DNA from 3 places in the Paenibacillus sp. FSL R10-2199 genome. Region 2 is predicted to be linked to each of the others. Evidence: riboswitches for the same ligand, from Rfam matches in the RefSeq annotation. Region 2 holds a riboswitch; each other region holds the start of a gene.
The links. A riboswitch is a leader RNA that binds a small molecule or an ion and turns the genes downstream of it on or off. The one in region 2 is predicted to bind cobalamin.
Positions count from the first base shown of each region.

Region 1: linked by a shared signal. The riboswitch ahead of NYE33_RS30555 (energy-coupling factor ABC transporter permease) and the one ahead of NYE33_RS35245 (S-layer homology domain-containing protein) in region 2 are both predicted to bind cobalamin.
Region 3: linked by a shared signal. The riboswitch ahead of NYE33_RS01660 (anaerobic ribonucleoside triphosphate reductase) and the one ahead of NYE33_RS35245 (S-layer homology domain-containing protein) in region 2 are both predicted to bind cobalamin.

Region 1 covers NZ_JBBOBO010000002.1:591,391-597,119, reverse strand. Annotated here, with positions in the region: gene NYE33_RS30575 (class D sortase) at 1-248, shown strand, start outside; gene NYE33_RS30570 (alpha-N-arabinofuranosidase) at 503-1,999, shown strand; gene NYE33_RS30565 (DUF6171 family protein) at 2,016-2,291, shown strand; gene NYE33_RS30560 (ArsR/SmtB family transcription factor) at 2,397-3,338, opposite strand; cobalamin riboswitch at 3,501-3,696, shown strand; gene NYE33_RS30555 (energy-coupling factor ABC transporter permease) at 3,971-4,735, shown strand; gene NYE33_RS30550 (energy-coupling factor ABC transporter substrate-binding protein) at 4,735-5,031, shown strand; gene cbiQ (cobalt ECF transporter T component CbiQ) at 5,028-5,729, shown strand, end outside.
Region 2 covers NZ_JBBOBO010000002.1:1,701,544-1,707,272, forward strand. Annotated here, with positions in the region: gene NYE33_RS35245 (S-layer homology domain-containing protein) at 1-1,547, opposite strand, end outside; cobalamin riboswitch at 1,740-1,928, opposite strand; gene NYE33_RS35250 (GAP1-N2 domain-containing protein) at 2,446-5,628, opposite strand; gene NYE33_RS35255 (hypothetical protein) at 5,625-5,729, opposite strand, start outside.
Region 3 covers NZ_JBBOBO010000001.1:380,216-385,944, forward strand. Annotated here, with positions in the region: gene NYE33_RS01650 (MTH1187 family thiamine-binding protein) at 1-292, opposite strand, end outside; cobalamin riboswitch at 633-863, shown strand; gene NYE33_RS01655 (hypothetical protein) at 980-1,105, opposite strand; gene NYE33_RS01660 (anaerobic ribonucleoside triphosphate reductase) at 1,202-3,187, shown strand; gene nrdG (anaerobic ribonucleoside-triphosphate reductase activating protein) at 3,184-3,711, shown strand; gene ssuE (NADPH-dependent FMN reductase) at 3,816-4,370, opposite strand; gene serS (serine--tRNA ligase) at 4,777-5,729, shown strand, end outside.

The sequences.
Region 1 (5,729 bases), 1.1 Mb from region 2:
TCTTTGCTAAATTAGGCGAACTGGAAATAGGGAACGAGCTTGTCGTTGATACATCAGCGGGTTCTTTCACCTATAAGATAAGTACTATACGGATTGTTGATAAAGATGATAAAACGATTATTGTACCTACAGACCACGCTGTCCTAACCGTAAGTACCTGCTATCCCTTTCACTTTATCGGCGCGGCTCCCGACCGTTATATTCTCGTCGCAGACCTGATCGCTGAAGTCCGTTCCCCCACAACATGAAGATCTTTCGGCTTACCCTTATCCTTTGACAGCTCGGTGTCAAGGGATTTTTTTGGAGGGAAAACGGGTCTGACCACCCAAAGCAGTACTTTATCCTATGCGCCACTGCAGCGATGGATGGAAGGATTCTTAAGAAACGGTGCACGAGCCACTTAATTTAAAGATTGACGAACCAGCGGAAGCCTGACTATAATATTAATATAAGTGTTAAATGATTAACAAATATATTAACTTAAAGAGGAGCGTTAACTGAAATGGCAGAACGCATTTTACTGAACACTGACATCCGCAAAGGCACAATTAACCGCAACATCTACGGACATTTCGCTGAGCATCTGGGCCGCTGTATTTATGAAGGTATCTGGGTTGGCGAGGATTCACCGATTCCGAACACGAACGGTATCCGTAACGATGTGGTGGAAGCGCTTAAGGAAATGAAGATTCCCGTATTGCGTTGGCCGGGCGGCTGCTTCGCCGATGAATATCACTGGAAGGACGGCATTGGCCCAAGTGAAGAACGCAAGCGCATGATCAATACCCATTGGGGCGGTGCGGTTGAGAACAATCATTTTGGTACACATGAATTCATGCGGCTCTGCGCCATGCTGGAATGTGAGCCGTACATCAACGGCAATGTAGGGAGCGGAACGGTACAGGAGATGTCCGAGTGGGTTGAGTATCTGACCTTTAACGGTGTATCGCCGATGGCTGAGCTGCGCCAGAAGAATGGACAGGAAGAGGCCTGGAGTGTAGCTTACTTCGGCGTGGGCAATGAGAACTGGGGCTGCGGCGGCAATATGCGTCCTGAGTATTATGCTGACCTGTACCGCCAATATCAGACTTATGTGCGCAACTATGGGGATAACAAGATTCACCGGATCGCCTGCGGTGCGAACTCGGATGACTATAACTGGACCGAAGTACTGATGCGCGAAGCCACCCGCTTCATGGATTCGCTTACCCTGCATTACTACACCCTGCCGACTTCGGATTGGGCTAATAAAGGTGCGGCTACCGGCTATGGAACGGATGAATATTTCAACACATTGAAGAAGGCGCTGTTCATGGATGAGCTGGTTACCCGCCACAGTGTCATTATGGACAAATACGATCCGGACAAAAGAGTGGGCCTGATCGTTGATGAATGGGGCACCTGGTATGATGTGGAACCCGGTACGAACCCTGGATTCCTCTACCAGCAGAACACGATCCGTGATGCGCTGGTTGCCGGTCTGACCCTGAATATCTTCCACAAGCACAGCGACCGTGTACGGATGGCGAACATTGCCCAGACTGTAAACGTGCTGCAGGCTGTAATTCTGACCGAAGGCGAGAAAATGCTTCTGACTCCAACCTACCATGTATTCAATATGTATAAAGTACATCAGGATGCGGAGCTGCTGGATCTGACGATCGACAGCCCGGTTTACAGCTATGAGGGCGTGGAGATTCCTGAAGTATCTGCTTCAGCTTCCGTAACAGCAGAGGGCGTCATTCACGTCAGCCTGTGCAACCTGAATCACGCTGCACCGGCAGTATTGCCGCTGGAGCTGCGCGGACTGGCTGGACAGTCAGCAGCCGTAAGCGGCACTACACTTGCAGGGTCTTCCATCGATGCCCACAATACCTTCGGGCAGCCGGAAGCGGTAGTACCGCAGCCGTTCACCGCCTTCCAGCTTGAAGGCGACACGCTTACGGTTGAACTGCCGCCAATGTCGGTGACAGTACTGGCAATTACTCCGGGAGCTTAACGGGAGGGAGCGCAGCATGACTACAACCTCAGCATGCAAGGGATGCCGGGAAGAGTACAAGGTGACGGAAGCGCAGATTGCCCGGATTCTCGCCTCCTCCATGTTCAATCCGGAGAATACAGCCCCGGACGAAGTATACGCCGAGCGGGTTGCCCTATGCGGAGCTTGTCCCAAGCTGCAGGATGGCGTAACCTGCATTGCCTGCGGCTGTATTATACCGGTTGTAGCCCGGCTGAAGGCACGCGGCTGTCCGCTGCCGGGCGGCGGCCTGTGGCAGCCGGTGACTGGTTAAACTGCAAAGCTGTCCTGCAATACACCCGTAACCACAACAGCGGCAGCGGGGGACCTGAGCTTAAGGTCTCCCGCTGCCGCTGTTTGCTGCACCATCCTGTTTGGGTCATTCCGCCAGACTGGCACTTGCCGAAGCATCAACTGCATCTGTATAAAAGAGCTCAAACACAAGATCCTCGTTATAGTTGCCGAACCCCTTGCCGAATAAGGTAAGGCCGCCGATATGCTCCGCATCCTCTTCCACAGAGACCTTGAACGTCCACTGCTTATCACGGATACCGACCTGCTCCAGTGTAACCTCTGACAGCTTCTGACCGTCCATGAACGTGCCCGCCGGAGTAATCCTCAGCTGCTTAAGCAGTCCATATTGGTTGGTGAGCGCAGGCCACCAGGCAGGAGTGTATTTGCCCGGGCTGTCCCCGTAGTCGCCGGGGCTGGTCCAGAAACCGAGCCGCTGTCCGTTCAGTGTGAAGGTGATGTCGGAAGGCCAGTTATTATTGATGGACGGGGCTTCGGAGGCAATCTCCATCGTGATGACCAGCTCCTCAGGCTTCTGGCTGGACAGCAGGAAGTTCGGGATTTTATATTCCACGAATCCTTTGCCGAACCACAGGATGCCTGCATTCACCCGCTCCTGATCCCAGAAATACCGCGGATCGTCAAAGTTGCCGATTACCCGCTCGGTTGTAGATAATCCGCAGGTCGGTTCAATCTGGAAATCAGAGTAGTGGCCCACGGGTATTTCCTTACGGTAGCCTCTGCGCTGTGTTCTGGCTTGTCCAGGGAAAATAATCTCAGCACTCTCGGCGGCCAGTGTACAAATCTTCTGTAGTCCGCTGCGCCCGGGAGCCATGTGGCTGCGGATCAGTCCGGCAGCTTCCAGCTTGCGCACATGCATCGTCATAATGGCACTGCTGAGCTTCAGCGCCCCGGCCAGTTCCTTGACGTTCATAGGCTGTTCGGACAGGAGCCGCAGCATCTGCAGGCGCACAGCACTGGATAACGCTTCGTACACGGGTAAAGATTGGTCGGTTAGATCAAGTTTCATGCGCTGCCTCCACGTTCAGGTTATATAGTTAATAATTATATTACTCAAATGACATTCTTACAAGCAAATGAACGCTGCCTTACAAGCAAATGAATACTGCGCCTCGCAGCCGCTCCAATTTTATCACAGACATGCAGAGCCTGTTCCGCTATGATGTAGGATGGATTAGCGATGTAACAAGGTGCTCTTGCCGGATCAGGCAAGGGATAACAGGGAATCGGGTGCAAGTCCCGAGCGGTCCCGCCACTGTAAGGAAGAGCTGAACTTCATGATGTCACTCGGGGAGAACCCCGGGGAAGACGAAGGATATAGCGCCCGTATTCCAAGCCAGGAGACCTACCTTGATTACGCACACCACGACTCTACGCGGATAGGAGCGGTGTACGGATAGGTTAATGAGATGAAGCGATGTGCCTGCAGGACCGGAGGGAATCTTGAAGATCAAGATCAGAGCCGGTTCAATGTTATGCAGACACAGCGTTGAGCGGCCCATGCGGAGCGACCGGGTGCAGAACCCCTTGTTGGCGCACGGCAGTGCTCTCTATCGAATCATACCTGCGTACATACACTCCCACCCTGAAGGGCGGGAGTTTTTTGGGTTTGCTATATTAAAGAAACTTGGAGGCTGACAAATGAAGAAACGCGGATTTTGGAGTTTTGCGGCGCTGATTGCCGGATTTACAGTGTACTTTATGCTGAATGAACCGGGAACGGCCCAGGCTATGCACATTATGGAAGGGTTTCTGCCGGTAGGCTGGGCCGTGTTCTGGTGGGTGGCGTTCTTACCGTTCTTCATACTCGGGATTATCAGGCTTAGATCGATGACCAGGGAGAATCCGGAGCTGAAGCTGCTGCTCGGTCTGGCAGGGGCGTTCACCTTCGTCTTATCGGCGCTCAAAATGCCTTCCGTTACCGGAAGCAGCTCGCATCCTACAGGTACCGGACTTGGCGCAGTTATGCTGGGACCGTTGCCGATGGGCGTGATCGGCTCGATCGTGCTGTTGTTTCAGGCGCTGCTTCTGGCGCACGGGGGGATCACTACGCTGGGGGCGAATGCGTTCTCGATGGCGGTCGCGGGGCCTTTTGCCGGATATGCAGTCTATAAGCTGATGATGAAGCTGCCGGACCGCGAGAAGCTGGCCTTATTCTGTGCAGCGGCGGTTGCCGATCTGATGACTTATGTAGTGACTTCCTTCCAGCTTGCGGTGGCTTTTCCGGCTGCGGATGGCGGAGTCCTGGCGTCTTTTCTCAAATTCGGGGGGATCTTTGCCGTGACGCAGATTCCGCTGGCCATCAGCGAAGGGCTGCTGACCGTATTATTGTGGAACTGGCTGAAATCGTACAGTCCGAATGAAATGTCGCTCCTGAAACGTAAGGTCAAAGGGGGAAATGCATAATGAGCAATAAATGGAAAAATGGATTGATGCTGCTGGCTGTTGTCCTGCTGTGTGTCTTGCCGCTGCTGTTCGTGAGTGGTGATTTCGGCGGGGCCGATGATGCTGCCGAGGGTGTGATCACAGAGATTAACCCCGAATATGAACCCTGGTTCAAGCCGCTGACCGAGCTTCCGGGTGAGACGGAGAGTATGCTGTTCGCATTGCAGGCGGCGATTGGCGCCGGGGTGATCGGATATTCACTGGGGCTGCTGAAAGGGAAACAAGGCCAGGCGAAGCAGAACAGCATCAGCAAGTGATCAGACGAATTGATGTCCTTTCTTATAATAATGCCTTGAGGCAGCTGTCTCCCATGTGGAAAAGCTCGTTCGCGGCACTGATGTTCCTGCTCTCCTATACCGTGCATCCGGTGCTGCAGCTTGTGATTACGCTGTGGATGATGTCCTGGTGCATCCTGCATGCCAAAATTCCCTATCGCGCCTACGGGCTGTTGTTTGGCACGGCGCTGCTGTTCTATTGCCTTAGTGTACCGGCGCTGCTCGTGGAATTCGGCCACCCGGCTGCCGGGGAAGCTGGCATATTCCGGATTTCGGGGCCGCCTCTTCCGGTATATATCACGGCAGCAGGGCTGGAGCGGGCCGGTGAACTGCTGGCCAGAGTCTCGGCCTGCATGAGCTGCTTCTTCTTCCTAATGTTCACCACCCCGTTCAGCGAGCTTCTGCAGGTGCTGCGCAGGCTGCGTATGCCGCAGATTGTGCTGGAGCTGATGCTGATCATGTACCGCTTCCTGTTCCTGCTGAATGATGCGGCGCACGGGCTGATGCTGGCCCGGAGGCTGCGCGGCGGCCGCAGAGGGTATAAGGCCAGGCTGCAGGAGACTGCGGCCATGACCGCGGCCCTCTTCGGCAATACGATGCACCGTTATTACGGATTGTCGCAGGGGCTGCTGACCCGCGGGTTCACGGGGGAGATCATTCTGCCGCCGTATACCGCGCGG
Region 2 (5,729 bases):
AGATATCCGGTAACGGTAATCGTATATTTATTCGCTGGCAGGCCGCCGGCAACAACAGCTGAACCCGCAGCATCCGTAACAGCAGTTTTACCGCCGATGGATACCTGAACCCCTGCGGCTGGCGAGGATACCGGGTCGGAAGTGAAGGTCGCTTCATTCCATACCCACTGCTTTTGAGTTACTTTTACAGTAATATCTTGTCCAGGCTGCGGCTGTGCAGGGGAGACCGTCACGGACTCTACCACCTGTGTGTTATCCCCGCCATAATAGACAAGCACGCGGTCATTCTCCGCAAGAAGGAAATCACCCATGCCTACACTTGGATAGATCCACGCTCCACCGCGGGCTACAACATACATCCACCCGTCATAGCCGCCAAAAGCACCCGCAGTTACGCCGCCGATTCCCGTCACGTAATTGCCAGCTTCATTGACCAGGGCCACCTTCTTCGCCGCCGCTGCCTTCTCCAGTGCTTGAAGTACATTTCCCGCATATACAGTGCCTTCTGCCAGGGTTCCGTTAGGGCTCTCAATGGCAACGGACACACTAACCTGAGGACTCTTCACAGGTGAATTGCTAAGATCATAGAGCTTGCTGCCTGTGCTGAAAAGCTTGTAAGCTACCAATGCTTCCAGTGCCTGCTCTGTCGAGAGCTGATTGTAGCTTCCCCCCGCTGTATGAGCGAACCCGCCATCTGCTGCACTATAGCTAAGAAGCTTACTGACAAGGTTTACATTGCCTACGGTATACTCCGCCCCTGCCGGGTCAATGCCAAAGGAGGACAGACCAATAATGGCTTGAGCGACACTCTCGCTGCTGTCACCATAGCCGCCGTTCTTGTCCTGTGCAGTCGCCAGCCAGGCTGCCGCCCGCTGTCCTGCGGTATTGACTGCCGGATCATCCTTATGTCCTGCCAGCACAGTAAGCACCATCGCCGTCATGTCCGGATCACTAGCCCCCGTAGTCAGAGTGAAGCCTCCGTCAGTGTTCTGCTTGGACAGGATCTCAGCCAGCAATTTAGCTGGGGTCCATTTCGCATTGTCAGGCATAGTATAAGTTCCGGAATCAAGCGCCAGCAGTACATAGGCTGCGTTGTTCAGCGTCTGGCCGGTAATTTTATCGTTATTGTAGAGCTTCTCAATCAGATTGTAGCCGGCAACATCCGCCGGATTCCCGCCAAGCGCCCTAACCGCAAGCGTAATCCGCGCATAGTCCGTAGCTCTGGCGTAGACACCCTTGGCTGCGGCTACTTTACTCTCAAGCGCCTTTAAATAACTATCCGGAACCTTATAGCCCGCCTGCGCTAGGCCGATGGCCTGCCAGTCGGACTGGACTCCGGCCTTCAGCACAAACTCCGAAGTGGCATAGACTGCCTCAGCTACGCTAACTGCTGTGCCTGAAGGTAGAGATGCCGCGTTATTCCCAGTGCTCGCAGCCGTCTCTGCAAAAGCCTGTCCCGCCGGAGCTACAGCCGCTCCCAGAACCGCGAACATCATGACAACGATCAGACCCAGCCGGATAAACTTGGATGATAAATTGTTCTTCATTGCTTGACCTCTTTCTGTGAATAGAATGGTATAGATGAATCCTGCGTCCTCCGCTGATGCGGGTGCAACATAAAGACCGCCCTGTACAGGGCGGCCGGGGAAGGATACAATACATGCAGCTGATATGAAGTTTCCCTCACACAGCCACTGCTTATATTTGCACCTGTTCCGCATTCTTACCCCCGAAGAATAGAAACAACAACGAAAAAGGCAGGTCTCCTGGCTTAAGCTTCATTGCTTCCCCCGCCTTCCCATCCTATTATCAGACAGTGGCTTCTCAGGAGTCGCTCCGCATTTACAGTGGCGGGACCGCACCGGACTTGCACCGGACTTCCCTTTTAAGCAGATTACAATCGTAGAACCGGCATGGGTATCTGTTGCATGACTACGCCTGTTTCTACGGAAATCCGCACCTTTTTCCAAAGCTTATTAAATTTGAATATTCACAAACAATCATATCTACTATTCCCCTGTATGTCTATAGACAAGCTGTTTCAATTATAGGCACAACCGGCCCCTTCCGCACAAAAAGTCCTGAACAACACTCGCCGCATTCTCCCGGCATATCATGCTGTTCAGGACTTAAATAGTGATGCTTCCGCTTCCGGCAAGAGCCGGCAGCTGGTTGATTGTATTATGTACAACAGAATGGGAATAAAAGGCGGCCATAATGCATTCTGCTGTATTTAGTACAATTGATTTTGGAATATACCCCTTATAAGCTCTAAAATCCGGATTCTAATGTACCAAATACAATAGAACGCATAATAGGGCTGATTATTCCTGATTTGAGTGTACAAAGTACAATGACCTCTCTGCCAGCTTACGCGGAAGCACCGTTGATGAAATGCCGGACTTCTCTTACATCCGGCTTCGCCCAATTCAGGCTCTCACCCAATCATTCCGCATCCGTGTCCGGGCTGGCGGAAGGAGTGGGGCCGGTGCCGGGTGTAGTCTCCGGAGTAGTGCTCGGGGTACTTCCCAGAATGCTCCCCGGACTAGCCTGTAGCTTCAGCGTATAGATTCCCGCAGTGATCACATCACCCGCGGCCAGCTTTGCGCCCGGCTCCAGCTCCACCGTCACTTCATATACGCGCGCAGGTGTTCCTGCGCCCGATGCGCCCGCCGCCGGGGAGGCTTCGGCTTCATCAGAGCCGCCGCTATTTCCAGCGGCTGCATTTCCGGTCGCCCCGCCGTCAGTCCCGACGGCTCCCTCATCAGAGCCGCCGTCATTTCCGGCGCCCGATGCACCCGCCGCCGGGGAGGCTTCGGCTTTATCAAAGCCGCCGCTATTTCCAGCGGCTGCATCCCCATTCGCACCGCCGTCAACTCCGGCGGCCAGGCAACTGCTCGCAGTTGCTGCAACCTTGTAAGTGTCCGCAACGTTATTACCGGACATCACGATGATCTCCGCCGGGTTAAAGGCGGAGCATTCCGCCACAGAGGCAAAGCTGAACACCAGCTTGACGCCTGCCTCCCCGCTGCTTTCAGCCCCGCCAGCATTCCCGCTGCCTGCCTCCCCGCCGCCTTCAGCCCCGCCAGCATTCCCTGTACCTTCTGTTCCACCATTTCCGGTTCCTGTGCTTGTCCCGGCACCTGCCACTCCGCCAACCAGCCGTACAGAGACCGGGCCTTGCTCTTGCCCATCCGCATTGTGGATATCACCCCGAATCGGGCTCACAGTCGGCTGCGGTGCAGCGGTATCCGCATCCGGCCGCAGCCAGCTGATAGCGATGATGGCTATGATCAGTACGATCCCAAGCACGCTGCCGGAGATCAGGATCTGAAATCGGCTGCGGCTGACCCACCGCGCCAGCGGCGAAGCCAGCTGGGAGCGGGCTTCATTATAGACATTCTGCATGGCGGGCGTTGCAGCCGAGCTATAGCTTTTGCGGAAATCACGGTTCTTGAACGCCTCGCGGTCGTTCTTCAGGAAATACTTCAGCACCGCCCGCCGGTAATTCGGCCACAGCTTCTTGCTCGAGATGGTGAACAGCCGGTTATGCTGCGACCAGGCCAGGAAACGGTAAACCGTTTCCTTATCATTGCCCGCTTTGCGTGCCACCAGCTCCAGCAGCGCATCGTAATCAAGCGGACCGCCCTCACGTTCACTGCTGTGGTAGAAGGCCAGCGGCAGCCGTTCGAACGGCTCGATGCTCCGCGACTCCTTCAGCCAGCGTCCTCCGAGCAGCTGTACATCATCCAGCTCCCGGGGAGACAGACCGGCGAAAATCTCCTCGTCCGGCTTCTCCTCCCCGAACCAGCGGTACGCAGCGCGCAGCGCATTCGCTTTACGCTTAGCGATTGCATCCAGCGGCGGCTGCCAATCCGCCGTATCCCGGTAGCGCAGGAAGGAAATCTCCAGCAGCTGCTCCATCGTCAGCTCGTCCAGCGAGATCCGGTTCAGCAGGAAGCGGTCGGCAACGGTTCCCAGCTCCTGCAGCAGTGACAGCGCTTCAGCATGTACACCGCCGCCTCTGCGGCGTTCTTTCTCGGCCTTCTGCACCGACTCATGAACCGATGCCACCGCCGCCACCGGATCATTGTCCCGCTGCAGCTTCTCCAGCAGATATTCCTTGACGGTATCGCGCACGAAAGCCTGCTGAAGCGCCTCCGGAAGGAAACGGCCCCAATGCGCCACGAACCGCAGAATATCCGCCGATTTCGGCGCGTCAGCCAGCCGGGATTCCATATAAGGCTCCAGCAGCGCTTTGCGGAAGATAGGCTGGGCCAGCACTCTTTTGAAGAAGGCCGCACTAAGCTCATCGTTGCCCTCAATAATACCGTAAGCGGCAGCAAGCGCATCCTCACGTCCCGCCGACTGGCAGTTCAGCATTCCGTTGATGAAGTAATCCACAATTTTGACCCGGTAATTATGGCCCGGCAGCGCAAAATACTCCTTGAACCACTCCAGAATCTCCGGCGCCGGTATCCCTTTTTTGCGGATCAGATCATACTCACGGTCGAACCGCTCCAGGAACATATCATTTAGCCGCACCCGGGATTCCAGCGCCCCCTCCGGCTTCAGATAGGACAGCAGACCGCCGAGCACAGCGTTCTTGTTCCCAGTATATAAATCTTCATTGCCCTGCTCAATCTCATAAAAGACAGCCAGCTCATTGTAGAGTGCCAGCGACAGCTTGCGGTCCACGCTCTCCCCAAGCAGCAGGGAGTCGGCGAATCTGGCGAAATCTCTGAGACTCCCGCCCTTTTGCCCCAGCGTCTTCCAGGCCAGGTCTGCATACGTCTGCCGGGACTCCCCGAAATCGGCATTCAGAATCCGCGCGCCTGCCAGATCAAAAATATAATCCTTCTCAATACTCCGGTCCCCCGGGCGCAGCGAGCCCTTCTCCACAAAGGTCAGGTGAATATATTTGCGGCTCTGCGGCTCTTTGGCATAAGTGATCACTCCCAGCCTGCGGCGGAAGTCATGCGGCATTGAAGCATAGAGGACCTCCGTCAGCTCCACCGCACGCTGCGACAACTCACTGATCGGTACATCCAGCGCTACATAGATCTTCTTCTTGCCGGCTACGGACAGCATGACCGCCTGAAGCAGGGCTTTGAACAGCTCTTCGGTGAATCCGAGGCTGCGAAGTACGGTCAGCGGGTCTGCAGACTCTTCACGGACCCCGACTGGAATGGACTCCAGCTCAGGCAGTGTTCCGCCCGGCTCCCCCTCATAACTCCGGGCAAAGCCGGCATGCAGCCATTCCCCGTACCCCTCAACAATCTCCTCCGAGCGGATAGGCGGCACCACGAAATTATGGGCAAAAAAAGCGCTCCGCTGCCCCGTGAAATCCGCCGCCAGATAGCGGCTCAGGCCAATCACTGTCTCATTGCTCTCCGTATGGAACAGATGCAGCGCGTCAGGATACAGCTCCTCATCCTTCTCACCGCGTGCCGCGAGCTCGGCCGGAGCATCGTAGAGGCAGAAGGGATGCAGGATTTTTTTGACAAAATTATTGTCGAGACTCTCCGATTTCGCTACCGTATCGAATCCCTCTGTCGCCCGGTAAACGCCGCGGCGCTCGCGGGTATACATCTGCTGGGTGATCATGGACCCTGAAAATCTGTTCACGGCCCGTCGCTCCCCTCAATATAATTCAGCTTGTGCAGCAGCCAGATAAACGGCTCGTCCACACGGATCGGACTGACGACACCCTCCACCTTCTGATTGAC
Region 3 (5,729 bases), on a different contig from region 2:
TGCGTTCCACGGATTCCAGCTTGCTGCGGCTCGTAGAAGGCTTGTCACGACGGTCATCAATCTTAAGCGAGGTGGAAACCCGCTGTGCTCCTGACGTAAACGGCGACTCATGCAGCGCTTCTACCGCAGCAAGAATCCGTGCAACCGGTCCTTCAATAATAGTCCCCATCGAAGTAAGCTCATAGGTAATCCCCTCCACGGTCTGCAGCACACGCTGCATATCGGCCACATAGCTGCTGAGACTGGTACTGCCAGTGCCAATCGGAATAACGGTCACTTCGCCAATCGCCATTATGAAATCCCTCCTGCAAGTTTGATGAGTCTGCTCTGTCCTTACTCCTTAATTGTAACCCTTCAGCGCCGCTCCCACAAATACCCATAGCCCCCCCTCTCTATTACTATCTCCCCAGTAAAACTACTAGGATTAGACGCACTCTATTTATGGAGTCTTTGTGGCATCTTTTGGGACAATTTATGACTCATTTAAGGCCATATCCACAGGAAAGTTGTGGATTACCTGTGGACTAACTGTGGATCATCTGTGAGTAAACCTGCGGAACCCGCTCCCCGCGCGGATTCGCAAAAAAATGTTTACAAACACAATATATTGAGTTACTTTTATTTAACAACAACAAAATATAGTAGAAACAGGTGTTTCGCCCTCTTGCTAGGGTTGAAGCTTAATAGGGAAACACGGTGCAAATCCGCTGCGGTCCCGCCACTGTAACCGGATGTTCCAGCTGCCAGACGCCGCTGGAGCAGCATCCTCCGACAACAAGCCACTAAGGGGCTGCGAGGCCCCTCGGGAAGGCGCCGGAGGGCATGCCGGAAGCCAGGAGACCTGCCTGTTTCTGTGGCACCGGTTAGACTCCTGCGAGGAACAGGCGAGGTGCCCGCATGCGGCCTGCACGAGCAGAGTTAGCCTTTCCGTTAATCGGGCCAGAGGCTGCCGATACCTGAGGACGATAGAGTATCGTCCTCAGGTATCGGCTTCTGCGGAAGGTACAAGAACAGGTTCCAGAACAGGACAAGCCCTGTGCCCGTTCGTATTTTCCACATAGACCACCGGCAAATGTCCGCTGTTTCGGATATTTGCAATACGCATTCGGGCATTTCCCGCCTCCCGGCTGGAGATGCCTTTTTACTGATGTCATGGAGCACACGCTTCACGCTTACGATACCGAGAGGAGAGAGCTATACAATGACGCTGCTGGAGAAACGATATAACGAAGGACAAGCTGCACAGGAAGTTCTTTTGGAAGAAGTTATTCATTTGGGACGGGATATTATCGACAGCCGGGATTTGGATCTGCTGCGCGAGAACGCCAACTTGAACGGGGAGAGCTTCTCCGGCAAGATGAGCAAATTCGGCAGTGAATATTCCAAGTGGTACGCCCGCAATTTCACGATGCCGCCACAGCTCGTGCAGGCTATTGAAGATAATGTTGTATATGTACACGACCTGGATCAATATGCCATTGGAACAACTAACTGCATCTTCATCCCGTTTGAACGTCTTCTCCGCGAAGGCTTCAATACCGGCAACGGCAGCGTCCGCCCTCCGAATTCGATTATGACGGCTATGTCGCTGGTGGCGATTATTTTCCAGTCCCAGCAGAATGCCCAGTACGGCGGCGTATCCGCCAACAAGCTGGATTACGATCTGGCGCCTTATGTCACTAAATCCTTCGCTAAGCTGTTCCGCAAAGGAATGGAATACTTCGAGGAAGGTACAGCCGGCGAAGCGCTCGGCGAGGTCACTATGACCCGCAGCGATCTGGAAGAGAAGTATCCGCGTGCCTTCCGTTTCGCCCTGAAAGAGACAGAAATTGAAACCCTTCAGGCTGCGGAGAGCATGGTACATAACCTGAATACCATGTCCAGCCGCTCCGGCGGCCAGATTCCTTTTACCAGCATCAACTACGGAACCTGCACCTCTCCGGAGGGCCAGCTCGTGATTAGCTCCCTCTTAACTGCTACTATGAACGGACTTGGCAGCGGAGAAACACCGGTGTTCCCGATTCAGATCTTCAAGTGCAAACAGGGTGTCAACCAGCAGCCTGGTGATCCTAACTATGAGCTGTTCCTGAAAGCGGCAGAGTGCTCTGCACGCCGGCTGTATCCGAACTTCGCCAATCTGGATGCTCCGCTGAATATGCAGTACTACGATCCAACCGATCCGGATACTGAATTTGCTACGATGGGCTGCCGGACACGTGTTCTGGGCGACCGCTTCGGGCGCAATCACTGCTCGGGCAAAGGCAACCTTTCATTCAATACGCTTAACCTTGTACGTCTTGGTCTGGCTTACGGCACAGTAACCGGCCGCCGCCTTGCCGCTGATGAGGAAGGCTTCTTCGAAGATCTTAATCATTATATGGATGTTGCGCTGGACGGCCTGTTGCACCGGTTCCGCATTCAGGCTTCCCAGAAAGCCAAAGCCTCCGATTTCATGATGCGTGAAGGCGTCTGGGAAGGCGGCGAACAGCTTGCACCGGAAGACAGCGTAGGTGAACTGCTGAAGCACGGCAGCCTGTCCCTTGGTTTCATCGGTATGGCCGAGTGCATGAAGGCTATGTACGGCAAACACCATGGCGAAGATATGGAGGTCCATGCCAAGGCAGTGGCCATTGTCCGCCACATGCGTGAATACTGCGACCGCAAGAGCGAGGAGCTGGATCTGAACATTACTCTATTCGCTACGCCTGCCGAAGGTCTCTCCGGCAAATTCACCAAGATAGACCGCAAGGTTCTCGGTTCCATTCCGGGTGTAACGGACCGTGAATACTATACGAATTCATTCCACATTCCGGTCTATTACGACCTGAGCGCAGCCAAGAAGATCAGCCTGGAAGCTCCATTCCATGAATATTGCAACGCCGGAGCAATCTCTTATGTAGAGCTGAACGGCAATGCCCGCAGCAACCCTGCAGCTTTCGTCAAAATCATCAAATACGCGCTGGAGCAGGACATCAGCTATTTCAGCATCAACCACCCGATTGACCGCTGCTCCGGCTGCGGCCACGAAGGTGTAATCGGCACGAATTGCCCATCCTGCGGCGCTCATGAAGATACAACGCATATCCGCCGGCTGCGCCGGGTAACCGGATATCTGACCGGCGACTATCAGACCCGCTTCAATGCCGCCAAGCAAGCCGAAGTACGGGACCGCGTTAAGCATCTATGAACATCTGCGGATATTATCCGGAGTCGATCAATGAAGGAGAGGGATTGCGGGCGGTCCTCTTCTTCAGCGGATGCCGCCACCGCTGCCCCGGATGCTTCAACCCTAAGACCTGGAACTTCAATTATGGAGAGGTCTTCACTCCGGAGCGCAGGCGCGAGATTATCACCGAGATAGCAGACAATCCGCTGCTGGACGGCTTGACGCTGGCAGGCGGGGACCCTTTTTTCTCGGCAGAGGGAGCGGCTGACTTCATCCATGAGCTCCGCGCCGAGCTGCCGGGCTTCCCGGTCTGGATCTATACCGGTTATACGTACGAGGAGCTGACCGCTTCCCCCGGTTCGCCGGAATGGAAGCTGCTGGCCCTGTGCCAGGTGGTCATTGACGGACGATTTGTAGAGGAACTCAAAGACACTACTCTCCCCTACCGGGGAAGCAGCAACCAGCGGATTATAGATATCCCGGCAAGCCTTGCCGGAGATAAGGTTATACTTTGGGAGCCTGCGCTAAGCTTTCAAAGGGCATAAATCACGGTAAAAGCCGGGCTTACACCCAGCAAAAAGGGCACTAAACTACCGCATTCCGGTGGTTTAGCGCCCTTTTATGTTCCTCAGGAGGTAATATCTTACGCCTACTCTCCCGACTTACGTGCCGCCTTATGCGCTGTCTCATCCGCCAGCTCTTCCAGCACGCTGTTCAGCCGCAGCTTCAGCTCCTCGGCCAGCTCAACGACACCCTGGTCGTTGCGCACAGCCTGTGAGTCTACCGCGTAGACTCCGCCAAGAATATGCCGGGCGCCCAGCACAGACAGCACCGGCTTCAGCGCATAGTCGATCGCGAGCAGATGGGCCAGACTACCGCCCATGAAGAGCGGCAGCACGATTTTGCCGGCCAGCCCTTTTTGCGGAACCAGATCCAGGAAGGTCTTCAGCACTCCCGTATAGGAAGCTTTGTACACCGGACTGACGATGATCACCGCATCCGCTTCAGCCACCAGACCATTCGCTTTGACGATGGCTTCGCTCTCGAACCTGGTATGAATCAGATCCTCCGCCGGAAGCTCCGCTACATTAATCCGTTCCACTTCATACCCGCGTTCCCGCAGATCCCCCTCCGCATATTCGATCACCGCATTGATTCGGGATACCAGGGATGGCGTACCGTTAATTACCACTATTTTGGCCACTTCCGCACCTCTTCCGTCCGCTTTTATAAGATATGCCGGGCTGCTGTGCCGGACACAAATACTTTAAATTAGTAATAATCCTAGCAGAGTACAGGGAATATTGTCAAACCTCAAATGTGCTTGCAACCCGGCCCTTCTCTGGTTATAATAAACGGCAAACCTATATCCCGACCAGGCCAATGACCGGCATCCAACCGCGAGGCGTCTGCGACCGGAGCAGTTCTCCTGTTCCCTAAGTTTACCGGGTTTCGCCCGTTACCGCGAAGACCAAAGAGGGCCTTATTCCGCGCTTTACAGCTATTTATCGGAATTAGGTCAACCTGGGTGGCACCGCGAGCTGACGCTCCTCGTCCCATGGATGAGGGCGTTTTTTGCATTTTTTTAACACAAAAGGAGCGATAGCGGCATGCTGGACATGAACTGGATCAGGGAGAATGCGGACATTGTACGGAAGACGGCGGAGTGGAAAAAGGTAGCGTTCCCGCTTGCGGAGCTGCTGGAATGGGATGACCGGCGGCGGAAGGCCCGCCGGGAAACAGAGCAGCGCCGGGCGGACCGGAACGCGCTGACCAAAGAGGTTGAGCGGCTGCTGCGGCAGGGCGACGGTGCAGGCGGAGAACAAGCGAAAGAGCAGGTGCGGGAGATCAATGCCCAGCTGACCGCGCTGGAGGCGGAGTTGTTGGAGGCGGAGCGCCGCTGCGGCGAGCTGCTGCTGCTCGCGCCGAACCCCATATCGGCCGATACGCCGATCGGGCCGGATGACAGCGCGAATGTGGAGCTGCGGCGGCATGGCGCGCCGCCGGTGTTCGGCTTCAGCGCGCGTGACCATGTCGAGCTCGGAGAGCTGCACGGCATCCTAGACATCCCGCGCGGCGTCAAAGCCGGCGGACCCCGCAGCTATGTGCTGAAGGGGGCCGGGCTGCTCCTGCATCTGGCCGTACAGCGGCTGGCGCTGGATGTGCTGATGCAGCGCGGCTTCACCGTGATGGATGTGCCGGTAATCGTCCGGCCGGAAGCGCTGGAGCGGACCGGGTTCTTCCCGGGCGGCATGGATCAGACCTATGAGCTCACGGGAGAAAAACGCTGGCTCGCCGGCACCTCAGAGGTGTCGCTGGTCTCGCTGTACAGCGATGAGATTCTCGATCTTGAAACGCCGCTGCGGCTCGCCGGAATGTCGGCCTGCTTCCGCCGCGAGGTAGGCTCGGCAGGCCGCGATGTACGCGGGCTGTACCGTGTGCACCAGTTCTCGAAGATCGAACAGGTGGTGATGTGCCGGAACGATCCCGGGGAGTCGGAGCAGATGCTGCAGGAGATTCTCGGCAATGCCGAGCATATTCTCCAGCTGCTGGAGCTGCCTTA